DNA from 2 places in the Inquilinus sp. genome. Region 2 is predicted to be linked to the other one. Evidence: riboswitches for the same ligand, from Rfam matches in the RefSeq annotation. Region 2 holds a riboswitch; the other holds the start of a gene.
What was found. A riboswitch is a leader RNA that binds a small molecule or an ion and turns the genes downstream of it on or off. The one in region 2 is predicted to bind cobalamin.

Region 1 (8,722 bases), on a different contig from region 2:
CCAAGGGCGGAATCGGCCGCGGTCTTGGCCCGGGTGAAGCTCTCGCCGGTGATCACGGCCTCGGGCCGGCCATCGACCCCGTCGAACAGCACCACCACCGACCGGACGGTCGGCCCGGCGCCGGCGGCCTCGTTGCCCGGGAACACCGCGGCCAGCTTGGCGCCCAGCGCCAGGCCGGGCTGCCAGGCGGCCCAGGTCAGCAGGCTGTTGCCGGCCCCCGGCTCCTGCAGCAGCAGCCGCTCGACCGCGCCGATGCCCTCGATGTGGCCGATGCGCAGCTGCTCGACCAGCCACAGCGGGTCCAGCGTTTCCGCCAGCGCATCAGCGTCGATCAGGATCGGCGCCGCCACCGTCACGCGTCTTTCAGCAGCCGCAGGGCGTCGTAGACCGCGGCGTGGATGTTGCGGGAGGAGACGGCGTCGCCGATCCGCCACAGGATGAAGCGGCCCTCGGGGTTGCGCGCCACCGCCTGCGCCCGGCCGGCGATCATCGCGTCGTAATCGACGGCGCCGAGGTTGCCCGACAGCGGCTTCAGCGCGAAATACAGCTCGTCCAGCGGCAGGGTGCCGTGTTCGACCACCACCTGGTCGGCGCGTTTTTCGACCGTGCGGCGCCCGTATTCGTCGCGGAAGCTGGCGACCAGCCGGTTGCCGTCGCGGCGCACGCTCTCCAGCCGCAGGTTGATCGTCACCTGCACGCCGTGCTCGGAAAAGGCGCGGAAATAGGCGGGATAGCTGGTGCCGCCGACATCCGGGGCCAGCATCCGCTCCGGCGTCACCAGCTCCAGCCGGCTGCCGGCGCCGGCGATGAACTCTGCCGCGGTCAGGCCGGGATGGGCGCCGTTGTCGTCATACAGCAGCACGGTCTCGGCCGGCTTGGCCGCGCCGGACAGGATGTCCCAGCTGGTGGTGACCAGGTCTTCGCCGGCATCGAGGAAGCTGGTGTTCGGCAGGCCGCCGGTCGCGACCACGACGATGTCGGGGTCTTCGGCCAGCACGTCGCCGGCCTCGGCATAGGTGTTGAACCGCATCGCCACGCCATGCCGCTCGCACTGCGCCACGCGCCAGTCGACGATGCCCATGATCTCGCGGCGGCGCTGCAGCCCCGCGGTGATGCGGATCTGGCCGCCGGGCTGGGAAGCCGCCTCGAACAGCGTCACGGCATGGCCGCGTTCGCCGGCCACCCGCGCGGCCTCCAGCCCCGCCGGGCCGGCGCCGACCACCACCACCTTGCGGCGTGGGCCGGTGCTGCGGGCGACGACATGCGGCATCGTCGCCTCGCGCCCGGTGGCGGCGTTGTGGATGCAGGCGGCCTGGCCGCCATAGATGCTGTCGATGCAGTAGCCCATGCCGACGCAGGGCCGGATCTCGTCCTCACGCCCCTCCATCACCTTGCGGGCGATGTGCGGGTCGGCCATGTGTGGCCGGGTCATCCCCACCATGTCCAGCTTGCCGGCCTCGATCGCATGGCGTGCGGTGGCGACGTCCTGGATGCGGGCGGCGTGGAAGGTCGGCACCTTGGTCGCGGCCCGCACCTCGCCGGCGAAGTCGAGATGGGGGGCGGAGCGGGCGCCCATGCCGGGGATGACGTGGGACAGCGCCTCGTCGGTGTCGATGTGGCCGCGGATGACGTTGACGAAATCGATCAGGCCGGACGCGACAAGACGGTTGGCGATCTCCAGCCCCTCGGCCTTCGACAGGCCGCGCTGCCAATCCTCGTCGCAGACCATGCGGGTGCCGATGATGAAGTCCGGCCCGACCCGGTCGCGGATCGCGCGCAGCACCTGGAAGGCGAAGCGCAGCCGGTTGTCCAGGCTGCCGCCGTAGTCGTCGTCGCGCCGGTTGGTGGCCGGCGACCAGAACTGGTCGATCAGGTGGCCGTAGCATTCGAGCTCGAGCCCGTCGAGGCCGCCGGCCTGCACCCGCTCGGCGCCATCGGCATAGGCGGCGACGATGCGGTCGATGTCCCAGTCCTCCATCGCCTTGGGGAAGGCGCGGTGGGCCGGCTCGCGGATCGGGGAGGGGGCGACCACCGGCAGCCAGTCGGCCTTCGACCAGCTGGTGCGGCGGCCGAGATGGGTGACCTGGATCATCACGGCGGCGCCATGCGAATGCACGTCGTCCGACAGCTCCTTCAGCCAGCGCACCACCTCGTCCTGGTACAAGAGGATGTTGCCGAAGGCCTGCGGGCTGTCCGGCGCGACGACGGAGGAGCCGCCGATCATGGTCAGGGCGATGCCGCCCTTGGCCTTCTCGGAATGGTACAGCCGGTACCGTTCCTTCGGCATGCCGTCCTCGGTGTAGGCCGGCTCATGCGCCGTCGACATGAAGCGGTTGCGCAGGGTCAGGTGGCGCAGACGGAAGGGCTGCAGCAGGGGATCGGTGGTCGGCATGTCTCGGGCGGCTGTGGCTGGCGGGCGGTGTCACTGTCGGCTGGCGGAGTGATGGTAGGCCAGCGCTTTCCGATGCCGGCATGCCTTGGATCGATGCCAGACCCCTGCGGCGTGGGAACCTTACTGCAAAAGGATATAAATATATCCTTATATAGGAATTGACGGCAGCAGGGCCGGCGCCGATACTGGTGGAGTCGTGGTTCTCCGGATCCGTCCGGAGCTAAGAGGGAAGCCGGTGCGCCGCAAGGCAACTCCGGCGCTGCCCCCGCAACTGTCAGCGGCGAGCCGAAATCCATCAGTGTCACTGGGATCCCGCGATCCTGGGAAGGCCGGACGGAGGCGACGACCCGCAAGCCAGGAGACCTGCCACGTCGCAAAACGTCCTCGGGCGGGGTGTCCCGGTGAGTCGCTTGCACTGCCACGAGGGAACTCCGCGTGGCGGCTGTCCGCACGCGTCCGCCATGGCCTTGCCCCCAAACCATTTGGGGTTGCGCCGTGTCAAAATCTTCACTTCCCGTTGCCGTGCTCGGTACGCCGCGCATCGGTCCGCGCCGCGAGCTGAAGCTCGCGCTCGAACGCTTCTGGTCGGGCAAATCAGACGAAAAGGCCCTGCTGGAGACGGCCGCCGCGCTGCGTGCGGCGAACTGGGCGCGCCAGCATGCGCTCGGCGTCACTGTGATTCCGTCGAATGACTTCTCGCTCTACGACCAGGTGCTGGACACCAGCGTCATGGTCGGCGCCATTCCCGCGGCCTATGGCTGGACCGATGGCCCGGTCTCGCTGCAGACCTATTTCGCCATGGCGCGCGGCTCGCAGGCCGATATCCAGGACAGCGGCTGCGCCCATGGTCCTGAGCACGGCCACGGCGTGCCGGCCCAGGAAATGACCAAGTGGTTCGACACCAACTACCATTACATGGTGCCTGAATTCGCCGAGGGGCAGCGCTTCGCCCTGGCGTCGCTGAAGCCGGTCGAGGAGTACCGCGAGGCCAAGGCGCTGGGCTACCAGACCCGGCCGGTGCTGCTCGGGCCGGTCACGTTCCTCAAGCTGGGCAAGAGCCACAGCCCGGCGCTGGACCCGCTGTCGCTGCTCGACGGCCTGCTGCCGGTCTATGCCGAGGTGCTGCGCCGGCTGGCCGCCGAGGGCGCCGAGTGGGTGCAGCTCGACGAGCCGTGCCTGGTACTCGACCTGGACGATGCCGCCCGGGCCGGGCTGCGCCATGCCTATGCCGAGCTGGCGCGGGCGGCGCCGCAGCTGAAGATCCTGATCACGACCTATTTCGGCGGCCTCGGCGACAACCTCGCCACCGCGCTGGCCCTGCCGGTGGCGGGCCTCCATCTCGACCTCGTGCGCAAGCCCAGCCAGCTCGCCGCCGCGGTCGATAAGGCGCCGCGCGAGCTGGTGCTGTCGCTCGGTGTCATCGACGGCCGCAACATCTGGCGCACCGACCTGCCGGCGCTGCTCGACTGGCTCGAGCCGATCGTCGCCGCGCGCGGGGCCGACCGCATCCAGATCGCGCCGTCCTGCTCGCTGCTGCACGTGCCGATCGATCTGGAGCTGGAGCAGGACCTCGATGCCGATGTGAAGAGCTGGCTGGCCTTCGCCGTGCAGAAGATGGGCGAACTCGCGGCGGTCGGCCAGGCCCTGGCCCGCGGCCGGGACGCCGTGACCGGCACGCTCGCGGCGTCCGCCGCTGCGGCCGCGGCGCGCAAGGTCTCGCCGAAGGTGCATGATGCCGCCGTCGCCGCCCGCATCGCCGCCGTCACCCCTGATATGGCGAAGCGGGACAGCGAATTCACCACGAGGGTCGAGCCCCAGCGCCGCCGATTCAACCTGCCGCTGTTCCCGACCACCACGATCGGGTCGTTCCCGCAGACCGCCGAAATCCGCCAGGCCCGCTCGGCGCATGCCAAGGGCACGCTCAGCGACGCCGACTACACCACCTTCCTGCGGGAGGAGACGGCGCGCACCATCCACTGGCAGGAGGAAATCGGCCTCGACGTTCGGGTGCATGGCGAGTTCGAACGCACCGACATGGTGCAGTATTTCGGCGAACAGCTCGCCGGCTTCGCCTTCACCCAGCATGGCTGGGTGCAGTCCTACGGCTCACGCTGCGTCCGCCCGCCGGTGCTGTATGGCGACGTGTCACGGCCGGAATCGATGACCGTCGGCTGGTGGAGCTATGCCCAATCGCTGACCGAACGTCCGGTCAAAGGCATGCTGACCGGCCCGGTCACCATCCTGAACTGGTCGTTCGTGCGCGACGACGTGCCCCGCAGTGCTGCCTGCCGCCAGATCGCTCTGGCGATCCGCGACGAGGTGCTCGACCTGGAGGAGGCCGGGGCAACCATGATCCAGATCGACGAGGCGGCGCTGCGCGAGGGCCTGCCCCTGCGCAAGGCCGACTGGAAGGCCTATCTGGACTGGGCGGTGGACAGCTTCCGGCTGTGCTCGTCCGGCGTGCGGGACGACACCCAGATCCACACCCACATGTGCTACTCGGAGTTCAACCAGATCATCGACGCCATCGCTGCGATGGATGCCGATGTGATCTCGATCGAGACCTCACGCTCCAAGATGGAGCTGCTCGATGCGTTCAAGACCTATCGCTATCCCAACGAGATCGGGCCGGGCGTCTACGACATCCACTCGCCGCGCGTGCCCGATGTCGAGGAGATGAGCGTGCTGCTGCGGCTTGCCCGCCAGCGCCTGTCCGACCGGCAGATCTGGATCAACCCGGATTGCGGCTTGAAGACCCGCCGCTGGGAAGAGGTCCGGCCGGCGCTGGTCAACATGGTCGCCGCCGCGCGGGAGCTGCGCACGGCCGCCTGATCAAAAGGGTGGGCTGACCGCAAAGAAAAAGGGGGAGGCACGTGCCTCCCCCCGTTTCGTCCTGTCTTGGCTTACGCCGCTTGTTTCGGCTTACGCCGCCTTCGGCAGCACGCCGTGCGGGTCGAGCACGAACTTCTTGGCGGCGCCCTGGTCGAAGCTCTCATAGCCCTGGGCGGCGTCTTCGAGCGAGATCACCTGGGCGTTGACGATCTCGGCGATGTTCAGCCGGTCGTGCAGGATGGCCTGCATCAGCTGGCGGTTGTACTTCAGCACCGGGGTCTGGCCGGTGTGGAAGGATTGCGCCTTGGCCCAGCCCAGGCCGAAGCGCAGCGACAGGCTGCCCTGCTTGGCGGCGCTGTCGACGGCACCCGGATCCTCGGTGACGTACAGGCCCGGGATGCCGATCGATCCGGCGGCGCGGGTGATCTCCATCATCTGGTTCAGGACGACGGCCGGCTGTTCGCCGCCGCTATGGCCGCGCGCCTCGAAGCCGACCGCGTCGATCGCGCTGTCGACCTCGTTGCTGCCGGTCACCTGGGCGATCATGTCGCCCAGCCGATCGCTGGCCGACAGGTCGATCGGCTCGAACCCGACCTTCCTGGCATGGGCCAGCCGGTCCTTGTTGAAGTCGCCGACCATGACCACCGCCGCGCCGAGGATGCGGGCGGAGGCGGCCGGGGCCAGACCGACCGGGCCGGCACCGGCGACATAGACGATCGACCCGACGCCGACGCCGGCCTTGACCGCGCCGTGGAAGCCGGTCGGCAGGATGTCGGACAGCATGGTCAGGTCGCGGATCTTGGCCATCGCCCGATCGCGGTCCGGGAACTTCAGCAGGTTGAAATCGGCATAGGGCACGGTGACGTAGCGGGCCTGCCCGCCGATCCAGCCGCCCATGTCGACATAGCCATAGGCGCCACCGGCACGGGCCGGGTTCACCGTCAGGCAGACGCCGGTGTCCTGCGACTTGCAGGTGCGGCAGCGGCCGCAGGCGACGTTGAACGGCACCGAGACGATGTCGCCGACCGAGAGCATCTCGACATCGTCGCCGGTCTCGATCACCTCGCCGGTGATCTCATGGCCGAGCACGAGCCCGGCCTGTGCCGTGGTGCGGCCGCGGACCATGTGCTGGTCGGAGCCGCAGATGTTGGTGGACAGCACCTTCAGGATGACGGCGTGCCCGATCTTGCGGCCGCTCGGCGCCGCCAGCTTGGCGTCGTCGATGTCCTGGACCTCGACCTTGCCGGGCCCGAGATACACCACGCCTCTGTTCTTGCTCATCTTCGTCTCCTCCCAAGGAATCGTCGTGATTTGAACCGGGCCCGGGACCGCGTGGTCCCCGGCCCGGCTAGAGGGTCGATGCCGAAAGCGAGCCGCCGCGGCGCTGGCCCTGGGGCCTGCTGCCGAGGACGGCCAGGAACAAGGTGCGAAGGCGGTCCGCGTCCGGGGCCAGCGGCATGCGCCGGTCCAGCCGCGCGATCTCACGCCGGGCGGCGGCCTGGACATCCGCCTCGATCGGCAGCCACATCAGCCAGTCGAGGAAGACCTGCTCCGGCGGCGGCAGGGACGGGACCGATTCCGCTGTGACCGGCGAGCGCCGACAGTCCGAGGCGATGGCGCTGCCCATGCTCAGGCCTCGATCTCGATCGCCGACAGCGGTTTCGAGCAGCAGGCGAGGATGAAGCCGTCGTCGATCTCGTGGTCGAGGATGCCGCCATTGTGGTTCATCTCGACCTCGCCGGACAGCTTCTTGACCTTGCAGGTGCCGCACAGGCCGAGTTCGCAGGCGGCCGGGATGCGGACGCCCGAGGCGCGGGCGGTCTGCAGCACGGTCTGGCCGGGCAGGCAGTCGCCGGTCATGCCGGACAGGGCGAAGCGGACCGGGGTCGGCGCCACCGCCGGTTCACCCGGCACGCCCTCAAGCGGCTCGGTGACGGGCGCGGCCGGGGCCTCGGGCGGCGGTGCGCCGAAGCTCTCCTGGTGGTAATGCGCCATGTCGAAGCCGGCGGCGCCCAGCATGTCGCGCACCGCCCGCATGAACGGGTCGGGCCCGCAGCAGAACACCTCGCGGTCCCGGAAATCCTGGACCAGCAGCGGCATGCGCACCGCGTCGATCCGGCCCATATGGCCGAACCAGCTTTCGCGCGACGACCGCTCCTCGATCAGGAAGCCGAGCGACAGCCCGGGCATGCGGCTGCCGAGAAGCTCCAGCTCCTTGCGGAAGATGATGTCCTCGGGCCGGCGTGCGCAGTTGACGAAGGCGACATCGGTCCACGGCGCGCAATCGTTCAGCCAGCGCAGCATCGACATCATCGGGGTGATGCCGGACCCGGCCGAGATGAACAGGTACTTGCCGGACGGGTGGTTGTGATGGGTGAAGTCGCCGGCCGGCCCGTAGGCCTTGATGCGGACGCCCGGCGTCAGGTGGTCGAACATCCAGCGCGTGCCGATGCTGCCGGGCTGCGCCTTGACGGTGACGGAGATCGAGAACGGGCGCGACGGGCTGGACGACAGCGTGTAGGTGCGCATCACCAGCTCGTCGCCGACCGGCAGTTCCAGCGTCACGAACTGGCCCGGCTGGTAACGGAACCAGGTCTGGTTGTCCGAGCGGAAGGTGAAGGTCTTCACCTCCGGCGCCTCGTCGAACACGCCGACGCATTCCAGCACCTGAAGCCGGTCGTTCCACGGCACCATCTGGTCGAGATGGCGGTAGAGCGGGAGATCTGCCGTCACTGCGTTCAACGACGCCTCCCCTTTATGCGACCTTGAGGCGCGGCTTGCTGCCTTCGGCCAGGCGCGGTTCCATGAAGCGGGTATACCAGTCGACGAACTGGATCACGCCGCCTTCATGCATCTCGGAATAGGGGCCCGGCTCGTAGGACGGCGACAGGATGCCGAACGCATTCTCTTCGACGATCCGGCGATCCTGGTCGTTGGTCTCGGTCCAGACATGGGTCAGCTCGGCCAGGTCGTAGTCGACGCCTTCGACCGCGTCCTTGTGGACCAGCCACTTGGTCGTCACCGCCGTCTCGGTGGCGCTGATCGGCAGCACGCGGAAGGTCACGGCGTGATCGATCAGCACGTGATTCCAGGTCGTGGGGTAGTGGTACAGCATCAGCGCGCCGATGCGATCGGCGGTGACCTGGTCGGACAGGCCCTGCTTCACCGCCCGCTTGCCGGACATGGTGTAGCTGACCGCGTCGCGCAGCAGCGGCGCCCGGATCGCGCGGAACTGGCCATCGGGATCCATGCGGAACCGGGCCGACAGTCCGGCCGCTTCGCACTTCTCCCAATGCGCCGTCATCTCCGGATCATCGCCGCCGCCGCCCACGCCGGTGACGTTCGGCGCCTCGGAGTAGGTCTTGCACAGCTCGGGATGATTGGCCACGCAGTGATAGCACTCGCGGTTGTTCTCCCAGACCAGCTTCCAGTTGCCCTTCTCGATGATCGTGCTCTCGAAGGCGATCTTGGCGTCGGTCAGCCGGTGCGGCAGGAAAT
Region 2 (11,004 bases):
GGCCTGTACGGCACCGACGGCACGTCGGCGACCTTCTTCCTGGGCCAGAGCTACCGCTTCGAGAAGGATGACGCCTTCCCGGAAAGCTCCGGCCTGCGCGACCAGCTGTCCGACTATGTCGGCCGCGTCACCGTGCATCCGGGTCCCTATCTGAACCTCGACTGGCGGTTCCGGCTGGACAAGGACAACTTCTACAGCCGCCGGCAATACATCCAGGCCACCACCACCGGGCCGGACTGGCTGAACCTGAACGTCAACTACAGCCTGCTCGACGACAAGGGCGACGACGACAACGGCAACAGCTTCAACCAGCAGCAGCTTGGTGCCGGCGCGTCGGCGAAGGTGTCCGATTATTGGACGCTGTCGACCGGCATGACCTACGACATCGAGAACCTGCGGCCGTTCCGCTACAGCGTCGGCGCCCAGTACATGGACGAATGCTTCACCTTCGGCGTCAATGTGCAGCGCCAGTTCACCACGGCCGAAGATGAGAAGGAGGGCTATTCCTTCTTCCTGACCCTGAACCTGAAGAATCTCGGCGAGGTGCCGGTGAAGTTCAGCGCCGACCAGAGCCGCACGCCGGGGACCTGATCCCCGTCGCGCTGGATCAGGCCTTCGGCGTCTGCAGGCCGCGATGCCAGTGCATCGACGGATGGGGCAAGTGCTACCATCTGAGTCGATATGCAGCCCGACGATCAGCCATCCGCGCCGCAAGAGAACGGCTTGGTGCTTCGGCCTGCCGGTGGAGACAAACCCGGCATCCAGGCGGTGTTTCCCTACGACCGGGCCATGGTCGGGCGGTTCAGGGCGGCGTTTCCCCGGGCCCGCTGGCACGAGGCCGAGGGCGCCTGGTTCATCCCCGGCAAGACCGCCGAACGCCGGCTCACCCGCTGGCTGGCCGGCGAGCTGCCCGCGGGCAGCCAAGACGAGGCCAAGGGCCGCGACGCCTACACCTTCGACCCCATAGAGAGCCCCTATCTCGAGGTTGCGGACGACCTGCGCATCCGGACGCCCTATTCCAGGACTGTCGTCGACCAGATGCGCGCCATCCCCTGGTCCTGGTGGGACAGCGATGAGCGCGCCTGGCGGGTGCCGTTCCGGTCCTATGAGGCGCTGTGGCTGCGCTGGCCGGAGATCGAAGCCGCCGCCCGGCGCAACGAACCGGAGGAACGGCGGAAGCGCCGGCTGGCCGAATGGAACCCGGAGGTCCAGCGCCGCGCCGCAGCCCTTGCCGCCGAGCGCCGCCGGCACCGCTACCCCGTCGCGGCCCACGACCTGCCGCCGCTGGACCAGCCGGTGATGACCGAACGCTTCGGCATGCTCGTCTTCACCGAGATCGCCGGCGAGATCGCGGAGCGGTCCGACAGCGTGCCGTTCTATCCGCACATGGATCTGGTTCCCGGCGACTATGTCTGGGCGGCCTGGCGCCGGCCGGCGCTCGATGAGCTGATCGGCGTCTGGCCATCCCGCGTGGAGGCCGGGGACGATGAGCGGGCCCGGGGCTGGTGGCGGCCGACCCGCGGCGAGCTGCAGCAAGGCCGGCGGGAGGCCCGCGTCCGGGAGCGGATCCGCGAGCGCCGGGCCGCGTCACGCGCGCCGGATGCCCCATCGCCGCAGGGCTGAAGCGCTTCAGCCCGCCTTGGCCAAAGCAGCGGCCTGGCAGCGCGCCACCCGGCCGACGGCGCGGTCGGCACGGCTGGCGAGCGCCGGCAGGCCCGCCTCACCGCCGGCGGCCACCGCAGCCAGGATCTCGTCCTTCAGCGCCACGGCCCGCGGATCGCCGAAGTCCCGCCACAGGGCCTGGAACGCATCATGGCGCGCCCGGTCGAAGGGCTGGCGGCGGCCCATCGCGTCGCGGGACGGATGCGGCGGGAACAGATGGGCGCAGGGCACCCAGCCTGGCGGGATCGGCGCCGTCGTCGCATGGGTCCGGCCGCTGGCCAGCAGCTTCGGCAGCACATGGGTGTGCGGCCCCTCCGGACTCTTGCCGTCGGCCGGCGGTACCGGCTGGTAGACCTCGATCCGCCCCAGCCTGGCCTGGAACACCCGGTGCGGCCCGGCTGTGATGACCGCCCCCATCAGCGGGTTGCCGGGCTCGAACAGCGACCGGCCGCACCCGGCGCGCAGCTGCGCCAGCAAGGCCGGATCGGCGGTGCGGAGGCAAATATCAGCCTGCAGCACGCCGAGGCCGAGATCGAACAGGATGGCGGCCTGGTCCTGCGGCCGCAGCGCCGCGGCATCGGGGCCGAGCTCGACCACGGTGGCGCGCCGGTTCATCGCCGCCTGCTCCGCCGCCAGGCACAGCGCCACGGCATGACTCCAGCGGTCGCCCTCGACCGCCGTCTCATAAGCGACGGGGCGCAGCCCGGGGATCCAGTCGATCCGCAGCGCGCCGAGATCGGTGGCGACGGCGATGCCAGCCGCATCCGCGGCGATCGCCACCGGCTCTTCCGGCGTGCGCATGAATTCGGCGATGGCGCCGAAGCCGCCCAGGCTCCAGCCGGTCCCGGCCTCGGCGGCTTGGTCTTGGATCAACTGCCGCACCGTCCCTGTCATCGCTGCTCCCCCTGCCCCGCCTCCCCGACGCGCGACCAGGGCAGGACATAGCCCACTCCGTCGCGTTCGCCGCGCTGCACTTCCACCGCATAGGCGCGGCGGAGGTGGTCGTCAGTCAGCACCTCGGCCGGCGGGCCATCGGCCTGCTTGCGGCCATGATGCAGCAGCACCAGGCGGTCACAGAACCGGCCGGCCAGCGCCAGGTCGTGCAGCACCACCAGCACGCCCGTCCCGGTCCTGGCGCGGGCCTGCAGCAGCTCCATGACCTGCAGCTGGTGGAACGGGTCCAGCGCCGCCACCGGCTCGTCGGCGAAGAGCATCGGTGCCTCCACCGCCAGTGCGCGGGCGAACAGCACCCGCATCCGCTCCCCGGCCGACAGGGTGCTGGCGGTCCGCAGCCGCAGATGCGCCGCATCGGCGTCGGCCAGCGCCTGCTCTACCGCGGCCTGATCCGCCGTCGACATCCCGCCCAGCAGGCGGCGATGCGGCAGCCGGCCAAGCGCGACAAGATGATCGACCCGCAGCGGCCAATGCACGTCGTCACCCTGCATCAGCACCGACAGGCCGCGAGCCAGCGCCCGGCTGCCGAGATCCCGCGCCGCTTGGCCGTCGTAGCGGATCGAGCCGCCATCCGGTGCCTGCAGATTGGCCAGAATGCGCAGCAGCGTGGTCTTGCCGGTGCCGTTCGGGCCGATCAGCCCGACCAGCTCGCCGGGCGCCAGGGCGAGGTCGATGCCGTCGAGGATCGGGCGGCCGCCCAGGGCGATGCGAATTCCGGCAGCGTCGATCCGCATCACGGGCTCCGCCGCAGCCGGTAGATCAGGCTGAACAGGAAGGGCGCGCCGATGATCGCGGTGACGACGCCGAGCTTCAGCTCCGGCTGCACCCGGATCAGCCGCAGCCCGATATCGGCCAGCAGGATCAGGATGGCGCCGCCGAGGCCACTGACCAGCAACAGCCGGCCCGGCCGGTGCCCGACCAGCGGCCGCAGCAGATGCGGCACCACCAGCCCGACGAAGCCGATCGCCCCGGTCACCGCCACGGCGCTGCCGACCGCCAGGGCGGTGCCGACGATCAGCTGCAGCCGCAGACGGCCCAGGGCGAAGCCGAGGCTGGCCGCCGTGTCTTCCCCCAGGCTGAGCGCGTCGAGCGCGCGGGCGCCGGCCAGGATCAGGCCCCAGCCGACCAGCATCGGCGGCAGCACCAGCCAGACATGGTCCAGGCTGCGATCGGCCAGCGACCCCATCAGCCAGAACACGATCTCCAAGGCAGCATAGGGGTTGGGCGACAGGTTGAGGGCCAGGGCCGTCAGCGCCCCGGCGGCGCTGCTGATGGCGACGCCGGCCAGGATCAGCGTCATGGTGCCGGCGCCGCGCCGGACCAGCCCGAACAGCAGCAGCGTGGCCAGCACCGCCCCGGCGATGCCTCCCAGCGGCAGGGCGAGCGCGAAGCTGCCGGCGAGGCCGGAATAGAACGTCAGCACGGCGCCCAGCGCCGCCGCGGCCGAGACGCCGATCACCCCGGGCTCGGCCAGCGGGTTGCGCAGCAGCCCCTGCATCGCTGCACCACTGAGGCCGAGGCTGAAGCCGACCAGCAGCCCCAGCAGCGCCCGCGGCAGTCGCAGTTCGACCAGCACCAGCCCCGGCAGGCTCTGCCGCCCCGCCAGCACGTCGCCGAGCGCGGCCGGGAGGTCGAAGGGGGCATAGCCGGTGGCGACCGACCAGGCGAGGCAGGCGAGCGCCGCAAGGGTCAGGCCGCCGATCAGCAGGGCGTAGGATGGGGTGGCGCGGTCCTCGGCGCTCATGGCCCCTCCCCCTCCACCTGGCGGGCCGCGGCGGCGATCAGGGCCGCTGCCTCGGCCACCTCGGGCCCGCCGCAGGTCCACAGCCGCGCCGGCACCCGGACCGGCCGCAGCCCCGGCAGGGCGGCGAGGATCGGGTGGTCCAGCAGCGCTTCGCCCAGTGAGGGCGCGGCATTCTCCGCCTGGTTCAGGATCAGCAGCTGCACCCCGGCCAGGGCCACGGTCTCCAGCGGGATCTGGCCATAATTCTCCAGCCCCTGTTCGGCGGCGAGGTTGCGGGTGCCGGCCCGGGCCAGGATCTCGTCGACCAGCGATCCACGACCGGCGGTGAAGCCGTTCGGGCGCAGCACCACAGCCAGCGGATGCGCCCCCGGTACCCGGATCGCGGCCAGCCGCGCATCCATCGCCGCGATCATATGCTCGCCCCGCTCCGGCACGCCCAGCGCGGCTGCCACCTGGCGGATCTGGGCGCGGATGCCGTCGATGGTGCCGGGCACGCCGAGTTCCAGGATCGGCAGGCCCAGCCGGCGCAGCAGCGCCACGGTGGCGCGGTTGGTGAAGGCACCGACCACGACGAGGTCGGGGTCCAGCGCCGCCACCTCCTCCGCCAGGCCATGGTTGACCGGCACCGTCGCCGCCTCCGCCGCCACCACGGAATTCTCGGGGTTGCGCGCCAGCCAGGTCACCGAGCGGATGTCGGCACGGTCGGCCAGCCGCAGCACCAGCGCATCGGCACAGAGATTGAGCGAAACGATCCGCTGCGGCTTGGCCAGCGCCGGCCCGGCCATGAAGCCCAGGGCGGCGACGAGGGGAAGCAGCACGCGGAGCGTTGCGGATCGGGCCATCGGGATCAGAAGCTGACCTTCATGCCGAGATAGCCGGCGCGGCCGGGCGTGCCATAACTCCAGACCTCCTCGTAGGCTTCATCCAGAAGATTGTCGATCCGGCCATAAACCTGCACCGCGCCACTCACCTGGTAGGATCCCCCTAGGTTCACCAGCGTATAGCCGTACAGCGTCACGGGCGAGCTGTTGTAGGCGGCGTCGAAGGCCAGGTCCTTCTGCCGGCCGTTGTAGTCGACCCCAAGGTTGAGGTTCGCCGCGCCGTCCAGGAAGCGGTAGTTCACGTCGAGGCTGGCGAGATTGCGCGGCCGCCGCACCAGCTCCGCCCCCGTGGCGTCATGCGCGTCGGTGTAGGTGTAGGAGGCGCGGATGGTCAGGTCGTCGACCGGCGTGACCGTGAGGCCGAGTTCGACGCCGCGGGCGACCGAGGTGCCATCGAGATTGGTCGAGCTCTGGCCAGTGCCGACAATGAGGTCGGAGATGCGCTGGTCGAAATAGGTGGCGTCGAACACCACCCGGTCACCCCAGATCTGCTGGTCGAAGCCGGCGTCCCAGCCCCGCGCGCTTTCCGGCTTCAGCTTCGGGTTGCCGCGATAGGTGTTGGTGTAGCCGTAAAGCTCGAAAAGCGACGGGTTCTTCACCCCGGTGCCGGTGGAGGCGCGCAGCTTGGTCCCGGTCGCCTCGACCTGGTAGGCGGCGGTGAAGCGATAGGTGGTGGTGTCGCGGAACAGGTCGTTGATGTCGTGGCGGATGCTGCCGGTCAGGAACAGGCTGTCGAACAGCCCGAGCTGGTAGTGGCCGACCAGGCCGGTCGAGCCGATGCTCCGGGTGAAGCTGGCGAAATCGCTGTCGCTGTCGGCCTGCTGCTCCTCATGGTCGGCGGCGAAGGTCAGGTGGTGCTGGGCCGGCAGCAGCCTCTCGGAATCGAGCGTCAGGTTGGTCTGGTAGTCCAGCCTGGTGGTCTTGCCGCGATAGGTGCTGGTGATGTCGCCATCGCTGCGATAGTCGCGGCTGTCCTCGGTGTAGGACAGGCCGACGATATGGTCCCAGCGGCCGTCGAGCAGGGTCAGCTTGCCCTGGACCCGGCCGAGAAAGGTTGAGCCGTCGACATCGTCCTTGGTGTCGATCGCGCCGACGCCGCCGGCGAAGCCGTCGAGGTCGCTGCGGAAGCTGACGTAGCGGCCCACCACGTCGATATCGACCAGCTCGCTCGGGTGCAGCCCGACCTTGGCGTAGGCGGTGCCGTTGCGATAGCCGTCCGCCTCGCTGTTGCCGAGCCGGCGGTCGGCGGCCGAGACGCCATCGGTGGTCAGCCCGGCCGTGCCGAACAGAAAGTCGTATTGATCGGTGCCGCCGCTGACCGAGGCCTGGCCGCGCACCGTGCCGTAGCCGCCGCCCTCGATAGACGCGGTGCCCCCGATCGGGCCGTCCCCGCGGCGGGTGACGATGTTGACCACACCGCCGACGGCGTCGGAGCCGTACAGCGCGCTTTGCGGCCCGCGCAGCACCTCGATCCGCTCAATGTCGTCGGCCATCAGATGGGCGAAATCGAACTCCGAGCCGGCCGAGGGGTCGTTGACCTCGACTCCGTCGATCAGCACCAGGGTCTGGTTGCCCTCGGAGCCGCGGATGCGGATCTGGGTCAGCTGGCCGACCGGACCGGTGCGGTTGACGGCGACGCCCGGCACCGCGCGCAGAACGTCGGAGACCTGGCGGATCTGCCGGTCCTCCAGCTCCTGCCGGGTGATGACGGTGACGGCGCTGCCGACCTCCGCCGCCGGGGTCGGCGTCCGGTTGGCGGTGACCACGATCGGCTCCAGCATCAGGGCCGGGGTTGCGGCCGGCGTGAGCACAGGCACGGGCGCGGGCATGGCCTCCTGGGCCAGGGCCGGCGCCGCCAGGGTCACCGACACGCCGGCGGCGAAGAACATCAGCCGGACATCGGCCGGCGGCGGCCCGCCACGGCCCCGGCGGCCGGTGCGCCCGACCGGCTCGCAGGTGATCGAGCCGCGGCGGACGATGATCCGGTTCAAGGTAAAGGATGGGGACGACGCCATGGAGACCTCGGGGACACGCCTGTGGCACGTCACCGCGAACGCTGTCTCCCCGGCCGCAACGCGACCGGTTCGGCAACCATCGGTGCACCCCGCCCGACGAGTTCGCGTGTGACCACAACTGACGGCAGGTTTCCTGGCTCGCGGGTCGTCGCCGGTCCGCCGCCTTCCCGGAGCCGAGGCTCCAGTGGCATGATGGCGGATGGCTCACCGCTTACAGTTGCGGGGGCAGCCGCAGCATTGAGGCGTCGCCGCCCCGCACTGCGTTCCCTTTTGATCCCGAAGGAACCGTCGCCGCCAAGCTAGTGGCGGGCCGGCGCGGACGTCAACAAGGCATCGAGGCCGAGCGCGGCTGCATTGGCGCCGGAATCGGCATAGGGCGGCAGGCGCTCGGCCTCCGCCAGTTCGCTGTCGCAGATCGCCACCGCCTGCGGCACCCAGCGGACGACATGGTCGACCAGGGCGCGCACCGCCGGCACCAAGCCGCGGCGCGAGGCGAACACCGCCTGCACCTCCCCCTCCGGCATGCGCCAGTCGAGCAGGATGTGCTCCAGCAGCCCGGCCTGGATCGCCGGCCGGCAGATGTAGTCCGGCAGCAGCACCGCCCCGAGCCCGTCGATCGCGGCCTGGCGCAGCGTGAACATGTCGTCGGTCGCCAGCCGCGGCACATGCGGCACCGACTGGGTCGCGCCGGTGCCGTCGACCATGGTCAGGACATGGCGGCCGTCGGCATGGTGCAGGTCGAGCGTGCCGAGCCGGATCAGATCCACCGGTTCCACCGGGCGGCCGAGCCGGTCGAGCAGCGCCGGCGCGGCCACCACCACGCCGCGAGTCTGGGCCAGCACCCGGACGACGACGTCGGACGGTTCGGTCGGCGGCCGCCGCACCCGGAAGGCCAGGTCGACCCGCTCCTCGATCACGTCGACGCGGCGGCCGGTCAGCTCCATGGCGATGCGCACCGCCGGGTGGGCCGCCAGGAAGCTGTTGATGAGCGGCGCGATCATGGTCTGGGCCAGGATCTGCGGGCAGGTGACGCGGACCAGTCCGCTCGGCTCCGACCGGGCCTGCGCCACCGCCTGCTCCGCCGCCTCGGCCTCAACCAGGATGGTCTCGCAATGGCGCAGGAAGCTTTCGCCGACATCGGTCAGCGACAGCCGGCGGGTCGAGCGCTGCAGCAGCCGGACGCCGAGCTGGTCCTCCAGCCCGGCGATGCGGCGGCTGAGCCGCGACTTGGGCAGGCCGAGCGCCCGGCCGGCCGCGGTGAAACCGCCGAGCTGCGCCACCTTGGCGAACAGCCTGAGATCGTTGAGGTCCAGTGCCATCGTCCATGCCCTCGCCGAGGGATTGTGCCCGCGAATGGAACGATCCATCGCAAAATCAGGGACTACAGACTGATTGGCATCATCCGTAAATGCAATGGCGATATCACTTGCAGTCCCGGAGGGGCCATCATGAAGATTCTCCAGATCGATTCCAGCGTGCTCGGCGATGCCTCGGTGTCGCGCCAGCTGACCAAGGCGACCGTCGATGCCTGGCGGGCCCACCACCCCCAGGCCGAGCTGGTGTATCGCGACCTCGTCGTCGACGCGCCGCAGCACCTCGACGCCGAGCGCGTGGCGGTGGTCAAGTTCGGCAAGGATGCCGAGCTGACGCCGATCCAGGCCGAAGAGCGGGCGCTGATCGATGCGATCGTCGGGGAGTTCCTGTCGGCCGACGTCGTGGTGATCGGCGCGCCGATGTACAATTTCACGATCCCGACCCAGCTGAAGGGCTGGATCGACCGGCTGGCCCAGGCCGGCCGCACCTTCCGCTACAGCGAGACGGGCCCGGTCGGCTTGGCCGGCGGCCGCAAGGTGATCATCGCCTCCTCGCGCGGCGGCATCTACACCGCGGGCCTCGAGGCGCTGGACCACCAGGAGGTCTATCTGCGCACCGTGCTCGGCTTTATCGGCGTCACCGACATCGACTTCGTCCGGGCCGAGGGCCTGGGCTACGGGCCGGAGCACCGCGACCGCGCGCTTGCCGAGGCGCATCAGCAGGCCAAGGCCACCCCGGGCCTGGCGGCTGCGGCCGCCTGACCGCCCTGCCCCAAACGCAACGAGGCGGGCTTTCGCCCGCCTCGTCGTCTTTCACCGACCCGTAAGGGTTAGCGCATCACCGGCATGGTGAATTCCGCACCGCCCTTGATGCCGGTCGGCCAGCGCTCGGTCACCGTCTTCAGCTTGGTGTAGAAGCGCACCCCGTCATTGCCGTACATGCCGAGATCGCCGAAGGCCGAGCGCTTCCAGCCGCCGAAGGTGTGGAACGCCATCGGCACCGGGATCGGCACGTTGACGCCGACCATGCCGACATTGCAGTTGCTGACGAAGGTCCGTGCCGCGTCGCCGTCGCGGGTGAAGATCGCGGTGCCGTTGCCGTATTCATGGTCGTTGACCAGGCCCAGCGCCGTCTTGAAGTCCGGCGCGCGGACCACAGCCAGCACCGGCCCGAAGATCTCTTCCTTGTAGATCCGCATGTTCGGTTCGACATGGTCGAACAGGCAGCCGCCGAGGAAATATCCGCCCTCATAGCCCTGCAGCTTCAGGTCGCGGCCGTCGACCACCAGCTTGGCGCCTTCCTGGACGCCGATATCGACGTAGGACCGCACCTTGTCGTAGTGCTGCCTGGTGACCAGTGGCCCCATCTCGGCCTCCGGGTCGGTGCCCGGTGCAACCTTCAGCGCCCGCACCTTCGGCTCCAGCTTGGCGATCAGCTTGTCGCCGACATCACCGACCGCGACCGCGACCGAGACCGCCATGCAGCGTTCGCCGGCCGAGCCGTAGCCCGCGCCCATCAGCGCATCGACCGCCTTGTCGAGATCCGCGTCCGGCATCACCACCATGTGGTTCTTGGCGCCGCACAGCGCCTGCACCCGCTTGCCGTGCGCGGCGGCGGTCGAATAGATGTATTCGCCGATCGCGGTCGACCCGACGAAGCTGATCGCGGCGACGCGCGGGTCGGTCAGCAGCGCGTCGACGGCGACCTTGTCGCCATGCACCACGTTCAGCACGCCGGGAGGCGCGCCGGCCTCAAGCAGCTTCGCCGCCAGCCAGTTGGCCGCGGTCGGGTCCTTCTCCGACGGCTTCAGGATGAAGGTGTTGCCACAGGCCACCGCGATCGAGAACATCCACAGCGGCACCATCACCGGGAAGTTGAACGGCGTGATGCCGGCGCAGACGCCGACCGGCTGCCGCAGCGAGAAGCTGTCGATCTCGCGCCCGACATTCTCCGAGAATTCGCCCTTCAGCAGATGCGGGATGCCGCAGGCGAACTCCACCACCTCGAGGCCGCGCTGGATCGAGCCCTTGGCGTCGGACAGCACCTTGCCGTGCTCGGCCGTGACGATCTGCGCCAGCTCCTCGATGTTCTCCTCGATCAGCTGCTTGAACTTGAACATCACGCGGGCCCGGACCACCGTCGCCGTCGCCGCCCAGCCGGGCAGCGCCTTCTGGGCGGAGGCGATGGCGGCGCCGACCTCGTCGGTCGAGGCGAAGTCGACGCGGCCCGAGACCTCGCCGGTCGCCGGGTTGAACACGTCGCCGCCGCGGCCGCTGTGGCCGGGCGCGGCCTTGCCGTCGATGAAGTGATGGATCGAACCCACGCTGCGCTCCTCCAGAACAAAAATTCTATGTCGAGTCTTTTTTGGAACAAGCGAATTATAGCGCGCCCGTCCCGCAAGGAAAAGCCGCCCTAATCGCACAGGCAGCCATGT

Region 1: another riboswitch for cobalamin. It lies ahead of metE (5-methyltetrahydropteroyltriglutamate--homocysteine S-methyltransferase); the one in region 2 lies ahead of AC3XYG_RS23790 (TonB-dependent receptor plug domain-containing protein).

Annotation. Positions count from the first base shown of each region.
Region 1 is NZ_JBYRFX010000876.1:1,674-10,395, reverse strand. Features, by position in the region: gene AC3XYG_RS31600 (ornithine cyclodeaminase family protein) at 1-356, opposite strand, end outside; gene AC3XYG_RS31595 (oxidoreductase) at 353-2,392, opposite strand; cobalamin riboswitch at 2,573-2,777, shown strand; gene metE (5-methyltetrahydropteroyltriglutamate--homocysteine S-methyltransferase) at 2,888-5,224, shown strand; gene fdhA (formaldehyde dehydrogenase, glutathione-independent) at 5,315-6,505, opposite strand; gene AC3XYG_RS31580 (hypothetical protein) at 6,573-6,851, opposite strand; gene AC3XYG_RS31575 (FAD-binding oxidoreductase) at 6,854-7,957, opposite strand; gene AC3XYG_RS31570 (aromatic ring-hydroxylating oxygenase subunit alpha) at 7,980-8,722, opposite strand, start outside.
Region 2 is NZ_JBYRFX010000685.1:1,704-12,707, forward strand. Features, by position in the region: partial or broken gene AC3XYG_RS23760 (LPS-assembly protein LptD) at 1-591, shown strand, start outside; gene AC3XYG_RS23765 (hypothetical protein) at 724-1,623, shown strand; gene AC3XYG_RS23770 (DUF6925 family protein) at 1,630-2,535, opposite strand; gene AC3XYG_RS23775 (ABC transporter ATP-binding protein) at 2,553-3,350, opposite strand; gene AC3XYG_RS23780 (FecCD family ABC transporter permease) at 3,350-4,360, opposite strand; gene AC3XYG_RS23785 (ABC transporter substrate-binding protein) at 4,357-5,178, opposite strand; gene AC3XYG_RS23790 (TonB-dependent receptor plug domain-containing protein) at 5,208-7,256, opposite strand; cobalamin riboswitch at 7,363-7,561, opposite strand; gene AC3XYG_RS23795 (LysR family transcriptional regulator) at 7,556-8,575, opposite strand; gene AC3XYG_RS23800 (FMN-dependent NADH-azoreductase) at 8,705-9,331, shown strand; gene AC3XYG_RS23805 (CoA-acylating methylmalonate-semialdehyde dehydrogenase) at 9,400-10,893, opposite strand.